Regions from separate parts of the Streptomyces sp. NPDC057697 genome, predicted to be linked through region 3. Evidence: riboswitches for the same ligand, from Rfam matches in the RefSeq annotation. Region 3 holds a riboswitch; each other region holds the start of a gene.
What was found. A riboswitch is a leader RNA that binds a small molecule or an ion and turns the genes downstream of it on or off. The one in region 3 is predicted to bind thiamine pyrophosphate.
Positions count from the first base shown of each region.

Region 1: another riboswitch for thiamine pyrophosphate. It lies ahead of thiC (phosphomethylpyrimidine synthase ThiC); the one in region 3 lies ahead of thiO (glycine oxidase ThiO).
Region 2: another riboswitch for thiamine pyrophosphate. It lies ahead of ACFVFH_RS26020 (thiamine ABC transporter substrate binding subunit); the one in region 3 lies ahead of thiO (glycine oxidase ThiO).

Region 1 is NZ_JBHVJA010000003.1:243,198-248,385, forward strand. It holds gene ACFVFH_RS10880 (hypothetical protein) at 1-285, shown strand, start outside; gene ACFVFH_RS10885 (hypothetical protein) at 463-1,566, opposite strand; gene thiC (phosphomethylpyrimidine synthase ThiC) at 1,707-3,482, opposite strand; TPP riboswitch at 3,475-3,608, opposite strand; gene ACFVFH_RS10895 (YibE/F family protein) at 3,679-5,013, shown strand; gene ACFVFH_RS10900 (SsgA family sporulation/cell division regulator) at 5,093-5,188, opposite strand, start outside.
Region 2 is NZ_JBHVJA010000011.1:98,832-104,019, reverse strand. It holds gene ACFVFH_RS26030 (phosphatidate cytidylyltransferase) at 1-304, shown strand, start outside; gene rlmN (23S rRNA (adenine(2503)-C(2))-methyltransferase RlmN) at 398-1,504, shown strand; TPP riboswitch at 1,560-1,676, shown strand; gene ACFVFH_RS26020 (thiamine ABC transporter substrate binding subunit) at 1,750-2,856, shown strand; gene ACFVFH_RS26015 (ABC transporter permease) at 2,982-4,595, shown strand; gene ACFVFH_RS26010 (ABC transporter ATP-binding protein) at 4,598-5,188, shown strand, end outside.
Region 3 is NZ_JBHVJA010000001.1:339,832-345,019, forward strand. It holds gene thiE (thiamine phosphate synthase) at 1-364, opposite strand, end outside; gene ACFVFH_RS01535 (Rv2175c family DNA-binding protein) at 470-835, opposite strand; gene ACFVFH_RS01540 (hypothetical protein) at 832-1,281, opposite strand; gene ACFVFH_RS01545 (NAD(P)/FAD-dependent oxidoreductase) at 1,629-2,885, opposite strand; TPP riboswitch at 3,046-3,158, shown strand; gene thiO (glycine oxidase ThiO) at 3,156-4,340, shown strand; gene thiS (sulfur carrier protein ThiS) at 4,337-4,564, shown strand; gene ACFVFH_RS01560 (thiazole synthase) at 4,567-5,188, shown strand, end outside.

The DNA of each region.
Region 1 (5,188 bases), on a different contig from region 3:
GAGGAAGAGCTGCCGGAGGACGTGGCACGGGCCAGGGAGGCATGGCGCCACGCCCTGCTGGAGCGCGGCATCTTGCCCTTCCTCCGGGACGCGCTCGCCGACCCCGGGGCCGGGCGCGCCTCCCGCACCCCGCTCCGCTCGGCGAACCGCATCCCGAAGATCGGCTACAGCCGTCCGGACTTCTCCAGCCCGGACGGCGGACCGGCGGCGGGCCCCCGCCCGACGTTCACCTCGCCGGACTTCACCAGCCCCGACTTCGGCGGCCCCGAACACGAACTGGACTGACCTGGGACCTGTCTTCGAACTGCCATGGTCCGGCCGCACGGCAGACGGCAGTGCGAAGACAGAGCCGAGCCCGCCCCGCCGCAAAGTGGAAGCCAAACCTCCACGCACCGGCTGATCAACAGGCAGCGGCCGCCCCGAAGAAACCACCGGGGCGGCCGCTCCCGGGTCAGTGCGCTGCTACATGCGCCGAAGGATCTGCGCGCCTGCCCGTTCGACCGTCGTACGGCTGTAGACATGGACCAGGGCGAGATGGAAGAGCGCTGGCGCAAGGGGAGCCCACCGATGGATCCGATCCGGCCGCAGTATGTACTTGACCACGGCCGCAGGACGGAAGGGCACGTAGTCGATGGTCTGATGTTCCCACCGGTCCGCGACTCCTCTGCTCATACGTGCCTGGAGACCTTCGCCGGTCATGCCCTTCAGCCTGGCGTAGAAGTGAGCACTCCAGTGGCGCTTGTCGATGTCCAGTACAAAAGCGAGCAGTTCGAGCGAGTACTCGTTCGGCTCGATGGAGAGTTCTTCCCGCATGCCGCGCCGGGCCACGGCATACAGGTCGGGGGCGCTCCGGCCCGAGGAGTCGATATGGCGTGACATGCCCTCGTTCACTGAAGAGTTCCAGACCCCTGGCGCCATGCGGACCCGGTCGCTGCGCCGGCTGACGACCAGCATGTCGTCGGTGGTCACCACCGCGATGTTGACGGCGAAACTGCACTGCAGAAACGCGGGCGCCCGTAGCGGATCGTCCGCGGCAAGGTAGCGGGACCGAGGAGTTGTGCCGTCGGCCAGCCGACGGTCGAGCTGCTGAGCCGCGAGGAACGTGTAGTAGTCCGTCGGGCGCAACCGCAGGTGCACTTCGGGCTGTTCATCCAGGGCGGTGCGGGAGACATCGAACGACTCCACCGCGTAGCGGGGGCCGTTCCACAACGGCGTCCGGCCCTCGCTACGCAGACGTTCGCTCTCGGCCTCGATCTCGGCGCGCCATCCGACCATGTCCGAGGGCAGCTCGATCGCCTCGTCGAGCACCTGGATGTACATGGCTTCCGCGGGTATCGATGTCTCGCCGTCCCCCTCCACGACCAGGGCGGACGTATGGAGGGGGCCCAGGGAGAAGGTCCTCCACGCGGGACTGGACTCCTCGCGCTGTCTCAGGCTGCGTACCGCTCTCGTGGAGCGCGTCCGCAGTTTGTACCAGCCGTCCTGCAGAGGCTGTTGGAACAGCACCGCGAACAACATGCCCAGCACCGCGCCGACTACACCGTTTGCCACATCGATCCCGCCCATGTCAGGCAGGGTAAGGACGTGGAACGACCCGTGCGCGATGTTGTCCCTTCCGTTACAGCCGGGGGCAGGGCCCCGCGCCTGGAGTGGCCCCGGACGACACAGCGACCGGGGCCCGCCCAGGAGTCGGCCCATTCGTCAGGTCAGTCCGCCATCGGCAGATAGACCCGGTTGCCGCTCGCCGCGAACTCCCTGGACTTCTCCGCCATGCCCGCCTCGATCTCCGTCTGCGATGCGCCGTGCTCGCGCCGGATGTCCTGGGAGATCTTCATCGAGCAGAACTTCGGACCGCACATCGAGCAGAAGTGCGCCGTCTTCGCCGGTTCCGCGGGCAGCGTCTCGTCGTGGAACTCCCGTGCGGTGTCCGGGTCGAGAGCCAGATTGAACTGGTCCTCCCAGCGGAACTCGAACCGGGCGTCGGAGAGCGCGTCGTCCCAGTCCTGCGCCCCCGGGTGCCCCTTCGCGAGGTCCGCCGCATGGGCCGCGATCTTGTACGTGATGACGCCGGTCTTCACATCGTCCCGGTTGGGCAGGCCGAGGTGCTCCTTGGGCGTGACGTAGCAGAGCATCGCCGTCCCCCACCACGCGATCATCGCCGCGCCGATGCCCGAGGTGATGTGGTCGTACGCCGGAGCGACATCGGTGGTCAGCGGGCCGAGCGTGTAGAACGGCGCCTCCTCGCAGATCTCCTGCTGAAGGTCGATGTTCTCCTTGATCTTGTGCATCGGGACATGGCCCGGCCCCTCGATCATGGTCTGGACGCCGAACCGCTTGGCCACCGAGTTCAGTTCGCCGAGGGTGCGCAGTTCAGCGAACTGGGCCTCGTCATTGGCGTCGGCGATGGAGCCGGGGCGCAGCCCGTCCCCCAGCGAGTACGTGACGTCGTAGGCCGCGAGGATCTCGCAGAGCTCCTCGAAGTGCTCGTACAGGAAGGACTCCTTGTGGTGCGCGAGGCACCACGCCGCCATGATCGAGCCGCCCCGGGAGACGATGCCGGTCTTGCGGCGCGCGGTCAGCGGTACGTACGGCAGGCGCACGCCGGCGTGCACCGTCATGTAGTCGACGCCCTGCTCGGCCTGTTCGATGACGGTGTCCTTGTAGATCTCCCAGTTCAGCTCCTCCGCCCGGCCGTCGACCTTTTCGAGGGCCTGGTAGAGCGGGACGGTTCCGATCGGAACGGGTGAATTACGCAGAACCCACTCACGGGTGGTGTGAATGTTGCGGCCGGTGGACAGATCCATGACGGTATCGGCGCCCCAGCGCGTCGCCCACGTCATCTTTTCCACCTCCTCCTCGATGGAGGACGTCACCGCGGAGTTGCCGATGTTGGCATTGACCTTCACCAGGAACCGCTTGCCGATGATCATCGGCTCGATCTCGGGGTGGTTGACGTTGGCGGGCAGCACCGCCCGCCCGGCCGCGATCTCCTCGCGCACCACCTCGGCATCGACGTTCTCCCGGATCGCCACGTACTCCATCTCCGGGGTGATCTCGCCCCGGCGGGCGTACGCGAGCTGGGTCACGGGCCGCCCGTCCCGGCTCCGGCGCGGCAGCCGCGGGCGGCCGGGGAAGACCGCGTCGAGGTTGCGCAGCCCGCCCCGGGGCGAGGTGTGCTTGAGCCCGTCGTCCTCGGGGCGGGCCGGGCGGCCGGGGTACTCCTCGGTGTCGCCGCGGGCGATGATCCAGTTCTCCCGCAGCGGTGCGAGACCGCGGCGGACATCGGTCTCGACGGTGGGATCGGTGTACGGCCCCGACGTGTCGTACAGCGTCACGTCCTTGCCGTTGGTGAGGTGCACCTGCCGGACCGGCACCCGGAGGTCCGGGCGCGAGCCCTGGACGTACCCCTTGTGCCAGCCGATGGACTTCCCGGCCTCGTCGCTCTGGTTCGAGGCAGGCGTGCGTGCGTCCGCTGTGGTCATGAGACCTACTCCCTACGCCGGCATTACCCGGTAACAGGTTCGGCGGTCGGCGCAGCCCGTCCCGTACGGACGTACGGATGTCAGCGCCCTCTCAGCCCGGTGCTCCGAGCTCCCGCGTGTGCAAAGGTTCCTCCACGCTAGCGCCCCTTCCGCCGTGATGAACAGAGGGCCCGTTCCTTCTTGCGATGATCGGCCGGTGACGTCCCCCCATATCGCCCACGAACCGCAGAGCCGTCCTCAGGACCAGCACCACGGTCACTCGCACGGCCACGGCCCTGCCGCCCCCGTCTCCACACATCTGCGCAAGGTCATCGCGGCCGTACTGATCCCGTTCGCCACCGCCGTCCTCGTCGGTCTGGTGGCTCTCTGGCCGGGTGGCACGCCGCCGCACGAACGGACCGGCGTCGGATTCGACCGGCAGACCCAGCAGGGAAAGGTGGTGAGTGTCGACAAGGTGGACTGCAAGGACGTGAACGCGGTTCAGACGCCCGTCGGCGGGGACACCACACCGCCCTCGGAGAGCGCACGGGGGTTGTGCGGGCACGCCACGATCGAGGTGACGACCGGTCATGACCAGGGCCGGACCTTCACCGAGATCGTCCAGCCCGACTCGCCCCGCCAGCTGCGCCGGGGCCAGGGCGTGGTCGTGGCGTACGCCCCCGACGCGCCCCACGATCTTCAGTACTCGGTGACGGACGTCAACCGGAAGTTCCCGATGACCCTGCTGGCCGGGATCTTCGCCCTGGTCGTGGTCGCGGTGGGCCGCATGCGCGGGGTGATGGCGCTGGTCGCGCTCGCCGTGTCGTTCGCCGTGCTGACCCTGTTCATCCTTCCGGCCATACTCCAGGGCTCGAATCCGCTGCTCGTCGCGGTGGTCGGGGCCGGCGCGATCATGCTGATCGCGCTCTACATGTGCCACGGTCCGAGCGCCCGCACCTCGGTGGCGGTGATCGGCACGCTGATCTCACTGCTGCTGATCGGGCTGCTCGGTTCGCTCTTCATCGGCTGGGCGAGCCTCACCGGGAACACCGACGACAACACCGGCCTCATCCACGGCCTGTACCCGCACATCGACATGAGCGGACTGCTGCTGGCCGGTGTCATCATCGGATCGCTCGGGGTCCTCGACGACGTGACCGTCACCCAGACATCGGCGGTCTGGGAACTGCACCAGGCCAACCCGTCGTTGGGTGTGCGAGGGCTCTACCGGGCAGGGATCAGGATCGGACGCGACCACATCGCCTCGGTCGTGAATACGCTGGTGCTCGCCTACGCGGGCGCCGCACTGCCGTTGCTGCTGCTGTTCTCCGTCGCCCGGAGCAGCATGGGGACGGTGGCCAACAGCGAGCTGGTGGCGGAGGAGATCGTACGAACGCTGGTCGGCTCGATCGGGCTGGTCGCCTCGGTACCGGTGACGACGGTGCTCGCCGCGTTGGTCGTCTCCGCGGACCGCACAGGGCTCGGCGCGGAAGCCGGAGCTTCGGCACCCGTACGGGCCGGGAAAGGCCGTCGTCGCAGGACCAAGCCTTGATCGTCTGCATCAGACGGGCAATTCACCCATTCGGCAGATACCGTGTTCGACCGATGAGCCGGTCGGCGGTCGTTCCCCGTCAGCCGGCGTTCTGTTCCTCGGCGAGGATCCGACCCAGGGCGTCCTCCAGGTTGCCCTCGAAGTCACCCAGCGTGCACTCCTGTCCGAGCGGAAC
Region 2 (5,188 bases), on a different contig from region 3:
CCCCGGAAAGACCCGGGAGGGCCTGTTCGGGGCCGTCGCCTTCGCGATGGTGGCGGGTGCGCTGTGCATGCAGTTCCTGATCGACGGCGGTTCCTGGTGGCAGGGGCTGCTGCTCGGCCTCGCGGTCGCGGCCAGCGCCACCCTCGGCGACCTGGGCGAATCGATGATCAAGCGGGACCTCGGCATCAAGGACATGGGCACGCTGCTGCCGGGGCACGGCGGCATCATGGACCGGCTGGACTCGCTCCTGCCGACCGCCCCGGTGGTCTGGCTGCTGCTGGTGCTGTTCGTCGGCTCCGGCTGAGACCACGTCCCTGAGCTGGGATTTTACGAGTGAGGGCCCGCTGTCCACAGGACGGCGGGCCCTCACCGTTCCGTCTGCGACACTGGATGAACCATGCCTAAGCCCGGAGAACTCACTTTCGTCGCGCCCCGCGGAGCCAAGAAGCCGCCGCGGCACCTCGCCGACCTCACGCCCGCCGAGCGCAAGGAAGCCGTCGCCGCGATCGGCGAGAAGCCCTTCCGCGCCCAGCAGCTCTCGCAGCACTACTTCGCGCGGTACGCGCACGACCCGGCCGAGTGGACCAACATCCCGGCCGGATCGCGGGACAAGCTCGCCGAGGCGATGTTCCCCGACCTGATGTCCGTGGTCCGCCACATCAGCTGCGACGACGACACCACCCGCAAGACGCTCTGGAAGCTGCACGACGGCACGCTCGTCGAGTCCGTCCTGATGCGTTACCCGGAGCGGGTGACGATGTGCATCTCCTCGCAGGCCGGATGCGGGATGAACTGCCCGTTCTGCGCGACGGGGCAGGCCGGTCTCGACCGCAATCTGTCGACCGCCGAGATCGTCCACCAGATCGTGGACGGGATGCGGGCGCTGCGTGACGGGGAGGTCCCCGGGGGTCCGGCGCGGCTCTCCAACATCGTCTTCATGGGCATGGGCGAGCCGCTCGCCAACTACAACCGCGTGGTCGGCGCGATCCGGCGGCTGACCGACCCGGAGCCGGACGGGCTGGGGCTCTCGCAGCGCGGGATCACCGTCTCCACCGTGGGCCTGGTGCCCGCGATGCTCCGTTTCGCGGACGAGGGCTTCAAGTGCCGCCTCGCCGTCTCGCTGCACGCCCCGGACGACGAGCTGCGTGACACCCTCGTTCCGGTGAACACACGCTGGAAGGTGGCGGAGGTGCTGGACGCCGCGTGGGAGTACGCGGAGAAGTCCGGCCGCCGCATCTCGATCGAGTACGCGCTGATCCGCGACATCAACGACCAGGCGTGGCGCGGCGACCGGCTCGGCCGGCTCCTCAAGGGCAAGCGGGTGCACGTCAACCTGATCCCGCTGAACCCCACGCCCGGTTCCAAGTGGACCGCCTCCCGCCCGGAGGACGAGAAGGCGTTCGTCGAGGCGATCGCGGCCCATGGGGTGCCGGTCACCGTGCGGGACACCCGTGGCCAGGAGATCGACGGAGCCTGCGGGCAGCTGGCGGCGGCCGAGCGCTGAGGCCGCCCCCGGGCGGGCCCCCGTGCCCGTGTAATCTGGGCCTGAAATCAACTTCATATTCCGACAGGGGAGCGCCACAGCGCTGAGAGTGCGGCACCGAGGACAGGTCGGCCGCAGACCCTCTGAACCTCGCCCGGGTCATTCCGGGTAGGAAGTTCGGTCATCAACTCATGCTGTTGCGCCCTGCCCGCTTCCCGCGGGCGGGGCCGCGTCTCTTCCTGGCCAAAACCCAGGAGGAATCCACAATGAGCACCACGCGCAGGACCAGGCAGCTCGCGGCATCGGCCGTCGCCGCCGCGCTCGGCGTCACCGCACTCGCCGGATGCGGGAGCTCCGACGACTCGGCCACCGGCGGTACGAAGGGCTCGGGCTCCAAGACCGTGACCCTCGTCAGCCACGACTCCTTCAACGCCTCCAAGGACGTGCTGAAGGAGTTCACCGAGGAGACCGGCTACACCGTCAAGGTGCTGAAGAGCGGCGACGCGGGTGTCGCGCTCAACCAGGAGATCCTCACCAAGGGCTCGCCGCGCGGCGACGTGTTCTTCGGCGTCGACAACACGCTGCTCTCCCGCGCCCTCGACAGCGGGCTCTTCACGCCGTACGAGGCGAAGGGCCTCGGCCGGGTCGCGGCGGACACCCGGCTCGACGCGGACCAGCACCGGGTCACCCCGGTCGACACCGGCGACATCTGCGTCAACTACGACAAGAAGTACTTCGCCGACAAGAAGCTCGCGCCGCCGCAGTCCTTCGACGACCTGGCGAAGCCCGCGTACAAGAACCTCCTCGTCACGGAGAACGCCGGGACCTCCTCGCCCGGCCTCGGCTTCCTCCTCGGCACCGTCGCCACCTACGGGGAGAAGGGCTACCAGGACTACTGGAAGAAGCTGAAGGACAACGGCGTCAAGGTCGTCGACGGCTGGGAGCAGGCGTACAACGAGGAGTTCTCCGGCTCCGCGGGCGGCAGGAAGGCCAAGGCGGACCGGCCGCTCGTCGTCTCGTACGCCTCCAGCCCGCCCGTCGAGGTGCTGTACGCGAAGCCGCAGCCGAAGACCGCGCCGACCGGGGTGGCCACCGGGACCTGCTTCCGCCAGATCGAGTTCGCGGGCCTGCTCAAGGGCGCGAAGAACGAGGCGGGCGGCAAGGCGCTGCTGGACTTCCTGATCGGCAAGAGCTTCCAGGAGGACATGCCGCTCAACATGTTCGTGAACCCGGTCGCCAAGGACGCGAAGCTGCCGGAGCTCTTCACGAAGTTCGGCGCGACGGTGGACCGGCCGACGACCGTGGCCCCGGACCTCATCGCCAAGAACCGTGAGCAGTGGGTCCAGTCGTGGTCCTCGCTCGTAGTGAAGTAGCGAAGACGCCCGCACGTCGGCCGGACGCGGGCGGGAACGCTCCCCGCGGCCGGTCGGCGCGCTCGGCGCGCGCCGGATCCGCCCGCGCGCGGGCCCGGCGCGGCGCCGCCGTGCGGCTGGGGCTGATGGCCGTGCCCGTCGCGTTCTTCGGGCTGTTCTTCGCCTACCCGGTCGTCGCGATCGTCGGCCGGGGCCTGAAGGTGGACGGCGTCTGGCAGTTCGGCCGGATCGGCGAGGTGCTGGCCCGGCCGGACATCCGCGAGGTCCTCTGGTTCACCTGCTGGCAGGCGCTCGCCTCGACCGCGCTGACCCTGCTGGTCGCGCTGCCCGGCGCCTATGTCTTCGCCCGCTTCGACTTCCCCGGCAAACAACTGCTGCGGGCGGTCGTCACGGTGCCGTTCGTCCTGCCGACCGTGGTCGTCGGGACCGCCTTCCTGGCGCTGCTGGGACGCGGCGGATTCCTCGACGAACTCTGGGGCGTACGGCTCGACACCACCGTCTGGGCGATTCTGCTCGCTCATGTCTTCTTCAACTACGCCGTGGTCGTCCGGACGGTCGGCGGGCTGTGGGCCCAGCTCGACCCCCGGCAGGAGGAGGCCGCCAGGGTGCTCGGCGCCGGACGGTTCGCCGCCTGGCGACGGGTCACCCTGCCGGCCCTGGCACCCGCGCTGGCCGCCGCCGCGCTGATGGTCTTCCTCTTCACCTTCACCTCCTTCGGCGTCGTGCAGATCCTCGGCGGACCCGGGTACTCCACGCTGGAGGTGGAGATCTACCGGCAGACCGCGCAACTGCTCGCCCTGCCGACGGCCGCCGTGCTGACGCTGGTGCAGTTCGCCGCGGTCGGCGCGATCCTCGCCGTGCACGCGTGGACCGTACGGCGCAGGGAGACCGCGCTGAAGCTGGTCGATCCGGAGCGGACCGCCCGCAGGCCGCGCGGCGCCGGTCAGTGGGCGCTGCTGTGCGGGGTGCTGCTGACCGTGCTGCTGTTGATCCTGCTGCCGCTCGGGGTGCTGGTCGAGCGCTCCTTCGACACCGGCGACGGACATGGTCCCGACTTCTACCGCGCGCTGGCGTCCGTGGACGCGGGCGGCGGTACGTTCCTGGTCGCGCCGCTCGAAGCGATCGGGAACTCCCTGCGGTACGCGCTGGTCGCGACGGTCATCGCGCTCGTGATCGGCGCTCTCGCCGCCGCGGCCCTGACCCGGCGGGCGGGCCGGCTGGTGCGCGGCTTCGACGCGCTGCTGATGCTGCCGCTCGGGGTGTCCGCGGTCACCGTCGGCTTCGGCTTCCTGATCACGCTGGACAAGCCCCCGCTGGACCTGCGGACCTCCTGGATCCTGGTGCCGCTCGCCCAGGCGCTGGTCGGGGTGCCCTTCGTCGTACGGACCATGCTGCCCGTGCTGCGCGCGGTGGACGGGCGGCTGCGGGAGGCGGCGGCGGTGCTCGGGGCGTCGCCGCTGCGCGCCTGGCGGGAGGTCGACCTGCCGCTGGTGCGGCGGGCGTTGCTGGTCGCGGCCGGTTTCGCGTTCGCCGTCTCGCTCGGTGAGTTCGGCGCGACGGTGTTCATCGCGCGGCCCGACCGCCCGACGCTGCCGGTCGCCGTGGCCCGGCTGCTGGGGCGGGCCGGGGAGCTCAACTACGGGCAGGCGATGGCCCTCAGCACCATCCTGATGGTGGTCTGCGCCGTCTCGCTGCTGCTGCTCGAACGTATCCGCACGGACCGGTCCGGGGAGTTCTAGAGATGCTGACACTGGAATCGGCCACCGTGCGCTTCGGCGAGCGGGCGGCGCTCGACGCGGTGGACCTGGAGGTCGCCGAGCACGAGACCGTCTGTGTGCTCGGGCCGAGCGGAAGCGGCAAGTCCACCCTGCTGCGGGTGGTCGCCGGGCTGCATCCGCCGGACGGCGGCCGGGTGCTGCTGGACGGCGTGGACCAGGCCGGGGTGCCGGTGCACCGGCGCGGGCTCGGTCTGATGTTCCAGGACCACCAGCTGTTCCCGCACCGGGACGTCGGCGCCAATGTCGCCTTCGGGCTGCGGATGCGCGGGGTGCCGCGCCGCGACCAGGAGCACAGGGTCGGCGAACTCCTCGACCTGGTGGGGCTGCCCGGTGCCGAACGGCGCGCCGTCGCCGCGCTGTCCGGCGGCGAGCAGCAGCGCGTGGCCCTGGCGCGGGCCCTCGCCCCGAGCCCCAAGCTGCTGATGCTGGACGAGCCGCTCGGCCAGCTCGACCGGGGGCTGCGTGAGCGGCTGGTCGTCGAACTGCGCACGCTCTTCGGGCGGTTGGGCACGACGGTGCTCGCCGTCACGCACGACCAGGGCGAGGCGTTCGCC
Region 3 (5,188 bases):
CGTCGACCTCGGACCGGGCGTGGGTGGAGCGGCCGATCACCACGTCCTCGCCGATGATGGCGCGGGCGGCGGGCACCGGCAGGTCTCCCTGGCCGAGGTGGAGCACATCGGTGCCGATGGCATGGGCGACGTCGGCCCGGTCGTTCACCGCGAGGAGCTTGCCGTGGCGGCGGCAGGCCTCGGCGAGGACGGCCAGGTGGTCGAGTTCCTCGGCGGCCTCCATGCCCTTGTCGCGGAGCTGGACGATGTCGACCCCGGAGGCGAGGACGGCGTCGAGGAAGGCGGGGAGATCGCCCTGGCGCCTGCGGGCGTCCGTGCACAGATAGAGACGGGCGTCGGACAGCGGCGCGCGAGGCGTGGACATGGTGCGGTTCCCCCCTGGGAGAGCGTTGCGGAGCGGTTGCCGCCGGGCGGGGCGGGGCACGGGCCGCGCGGTGCGCGCGGCCCGCCCCTCACCTACGGCCGGCGGTCAGACGGCGAGCGCCTGGGCGCGGCGCTTCACCTCCGTGCCGCGATTCTCGCTCAGTGCCTGGGCCGGGGTGCCCGGCAGGGTCGGGTCGGGGGTGAAGAGCCACTCCAGCATCTCTTCGTCGTTGTAGCCGTCGTCCTTCAGGAGCGTCAGGGTGCCGGAGAGGCCCTTGACCACCTTGTCGCCGTCGATGAAGGCGGCAGGCACCTGAAGCGTCCGGTTCTCACCACGGCGCACGGCGATCAGCTGGCCCTCCTTGACCAGCTGCCGCACGCGCGTCACCTCGACATCGAGCATTTCGGCGATATCGGGCAGGTGGAGCCAGGCGGGGACGAGAGCATCGATCTTTGCGTCAATCTCGGTCACGGGGACAAGCCTGCCATCCCGCACTGACAGCCGATACCCGGACTCAGCCCTTCAGGGCCCCGCGGACCACGTCGGCGGTGCGGCAGCGGCCCTGCCGGTCGTCGGCGACCCGGCCGTGCGCGGTGGCCGGGGAGCGCGCGCAGCGGGCTCCGGTGTCGGTGGTGCCCCTGTACGTCCGGGTGAGCGTGGTGGTGTACGGGGGGCGTGCCGAAGGTGTTGCCGAAGTCGTGGTCGACGGCCGTCACCGCACAGTGCCCGGTGCCGCCGGGCTGGGAGACCGGCGGCAGCGCGTCGGCCGGGTCCTGGTGGCCGACGGCCGGGTCGGAGCCGGGCTTCGGGGCGGTGCCCGCGTGCACCGGGGCGGCGAGCACACCACCGGCCGGCGCGATCGAGGCCGCGGCCACCGCGATCCGGCACAGGGCGCGGACCCCTCCGTGCCGGGACACGTACTTCCTTCCGGAGCGGACGGGTGATCCGGAACCGGAGCGGACGGGTGATCCGGGACCGGAGCGGACGGGTGATCCGAAGGGCGCACGATGCATCGGATCGGGCCGCCGCCCCAGGGCCTGTCGTCGAAGTGCCGTCGTCCGGCCGGAGGCCGGGCCGTGCGGCGTCCGGTGCGTGCGAGCGCGAGGCGGAGGGCCGTCCCCGTACCGGCTGTACGGGGACGGTCCCGACCACGCGGCGAGCGTGCGTGCCGGACATCGCACGGCAGGAGGCACTTCCAGGAGGCACTTCCACGACAGGTCCTGGGGGCCGCCCGCGTTCCGGACGCCCCTCGCCCGGCGGCGCGCTACGGACGGACCGCCGACTTCAGCGGTACGGAGGCGTCGGCGGCCCGCGCCGGATCGAGCCGTGCCCCCGCCTCGATGAGCTTGCGCCCCTGCGCCAGATCGCGCGGCCTGCCGACCGCGAGCACCGCGACCAGGACGCCGTCGCGCAGCCAGACCACCGACCAGGCGGGCTCGGCCGGGTCGCCGCGCCACAGCAGGGTGTCGGCGGCGCCGTGGTGGCCCGCGTACTGCACGAACCGGTCGAACTGCTCCGACCAGAAGTACGGCACGGGGTCGTAGACCGCCGGAGCCGCGCCGTCACCGGCGGCCGCCCCGATGATGTTGGCGGCGGCGGTGCGCGGCCCCTGGAGCGCGTTGTCCCAGTGGTGGACGAGCAGGCGCTCGCCGTACCGGGCGGAGGGGAAGGAGGCGCAGTCGCCGACCGCGTACACATCGGGCTGCGAGGTGCGCAGCGACGCGTCGGCGGTCACCGATCCGTCCGGGCCGAGGGCGATGCCGGAACCGGCCAGCCAGCCGGTGGCGGGCCGTGCGCCGATGCCGACGACGACCGCCCCGGCCGGGACGGTGCGGCCGTCCGCGAGGACCACCCGGCCCGGCTCGACGCGGGCGACCCGGGCTCCGGTGAGGAGTTCGGCGCCGCTCGCCGCGTACCAGGCGGCCATCGGGGCGGCGACCTCCGCGGGCACCGCGCCGGCGAGGGGCCGGTCGGCGGCCTCGACCACGGTGACCGCGCAGCCCGCGGAGCGGGCCGCGGTGGCGAACTCGGCGCCGATCCAGCCCGCGCCGACGACCACGACGCCGTGCCGCTCGTCCAGGACCGGGCGCAGCCGTGCCGCGTCGTCGAGGGTGCGCAGCAGATGGACGCCGGGAACGCCCTCGGCCCCGGGCAGGACGACCGGTTCGGCGCCGGTCGCGATCACCAGGACGTCGTAGGGGACGGGCCCCGACCCGGTGTCCAGCTCGTGCGCCGAGGGCCGCACTCCGGTGACCTCGCGGCCCAGCCGGAGATCGATCTCCAGCGCCTCGAAGTCGATGTCGAAGGCGGAGTCCTCGGCCTTGCCGAGCAGCACCGCCTTGGACAACGGGGGCCGGTCGTAGGGCTGGTGGGGTTCGGCGCCGATCAGGGTGACGGGGCCGGTGAAGCCCTGCTCCCGCAGGGCCACCGCGGTCTGCACCCCGGCCATGCCCGCACCGACGATGACGACGCGGCGTCCTGCCCGCCGTTCCGGCTGCTCCGACTGCTGCTGCTCGCTCACCCGTACACCTTAAGCACCTGATAGATCATCAGAAAAGGGCGAGTGCTCCGGCCGCACCCGTCCCGCCGTTCTCCCGGGGCTCCGACGGGGCCCGCGGCGGAGGGAACGCGGCGGCCACGCCCTTACCGGGCCCGGGGGACGGGGTTTAGGGTGGCCGACGTAAAGCACTCGCGGGAGCCCGGACGCACCGGGCTGAGAGGGAGGCTGGGCGGCCTCCGACCGTACGAACCTGATCCGGGTCATGCCGGCGAAGGGAGGGGCTGGAAGCCCATGCGTTCTTCTCGGAACGGAAACGGATCCGACGTGCTCGTCATCGGGGGCGGGATCATCGGCCTGGTGACCGCCTGGCGGGCCGCGCAGCGCGGACTGCGCACGGCGGTCGCCGACCCCGGGCCGGGCGGCGGGGCGGCCCGGGTGGCGGCCGGAATGCTGGCCGCCGTCACCGAGCTCCACTACGGCGAACAGCTGCTGCTGGGCCTCAATCTCGCCTCCGCCGCCCGCTATCCGGCCTTCGTGGCCGAGCTGGAGGCGGCGAGCGGGCGGGAGACCGGATTCCGGACCTGCGGCACCCTGGCCGTCGCGCTGGACGCCGACGACCGCGCCCAGCTGCGGGATCTGCACGCCCTCCAGCGGCGTTCGGGTCTGGAGTCGGAGTGGCTCACCGGCCGTGAGTGCCGTCGGCTGGAGCCGATGCTCGCGCCGGGCGTGCGCGGCGGTCTGCGGGTGGACGGCGACCACCAGATCGATCCCCGTCGGCTGGCGGCCGCCCTGCTGACCGCCTGCGAACGGGCCGGGGTGGTCTTCCACCGCGACCGGGTGGAGCGCCTGGGTGTGGTGGGCGACCGGGCCGCCGGGGCGGTGCTCGCCGGAGGTACGGAGCTCGCGGCCGACCAGGTCGTGCTCGCCGCGGGCAGCCTCAGCGGCCGGCTGCCGGGGCTGCCCGAGGAGGTCGTGCCGCCGGTCCGGCCGGTGAAGGGCCAGGTGCTGCGGCTGACCGTGCCCGCGCCGTACGCGCCGTTCCTGAGCCGGACCGTCCGGGCGGTGGTCCGGGGCAGCCATGTCTATCTCGTACCGCGCGAGAACGGCGAGCTGGTCGTGGGCGCCACCAGCGAGGAGCAGGGCTGGGACACCACCGTCACCGCGGGCGGCGTCTACGAGCTGCTGCGGGACGCCCACGAGCTGGTACCCGGCATCACCGAGCTGCCGCTCACCGAGACCCTGGCCGGGCTGCGCCCCGCCTCCCCCGACAACGCCCCGCTGCTCGGCCCCACCGCCCTGCCCGGCCTCCTCCTCGCCACCGGCCACCACCGCAACGGGGTGCTGCTCACCCCCCTCACCGGTGACGTCATGGCGGAGTTCCTCACCGGCGGCGAGCCGCCCGAGCAGGCCGCCCCTTTCACCCCCCGCCGTTTCCCGTCCTCCGCCGCCCCCGTACGTCAGGAGCAGCCCGTATGACCGCCGAGCCCGTACCCCACACCCTGTCCGTGTCCGTGAACGGCGAGGTCCGGAGCCTCGCCGCGGGCACCGCGCTGGACGCCCTGGTCGCCGCCCTGACCGCCGCGAACTCCGGCGTCGCGGCCGCCGTCAACGAGACGGTCGTACCGCGCGGCCGCTGGTCCGCCACCGTGCTGGCCGACGGTGACCGTGTCGAGGTCCTGACCGCGGTCCAGGGAGGCTGACCATGTCCGACGACCCCTTCGTCCTCGGCGGGACCACGTTCGGCTCCCGGCTGATCATGGGCACGGGCGGGGCGGCCGGCCTCGATGTGCTGGAACGCTCGCTGACCGCCTCCGGCACCGAGCTGACCACCGTCGCGATGCGCCGTCTCGACCCGACCGTGCAGGGCTCGGTGCTCTCCGTCCTGCGGCGGCTCGGCATCCGGGTGCTGCCCAACACGGCGGGCTGCTTCACCGCGGGCGAGGCCGTGCTCACCGCCCGGCTGGCCCGCGAGGCGCTCGGCACCGACTGGATCAAGCTGGAAGTGGTGGCCGACGAAAGGACCCTGCTGCCCGACCCGGTCGAGTTGCTGGAGGCCGCGGAGATCCTGGTGGACGACGGTTTCACCGTGCTGCCGTACACCAATGACGACCCGGTGCTGGCCCGGAAGCTGGAGGACGTGGGGTGCGCGGCGGTCATGCCGCTCGGCTCCCCCATCGGCTCCGGGCTCGGCATCCGCAACCCGCACAACTTCCGGCTGATCACCGAGCGGGCCCGGGTGCCGGTGATCCTCGACGCGGGCGCCGGGACGGCCTCCGACGTGGCGCTGGCGATGGAGCTGGGGTGCGCGGCGGTGATGCTGGCCT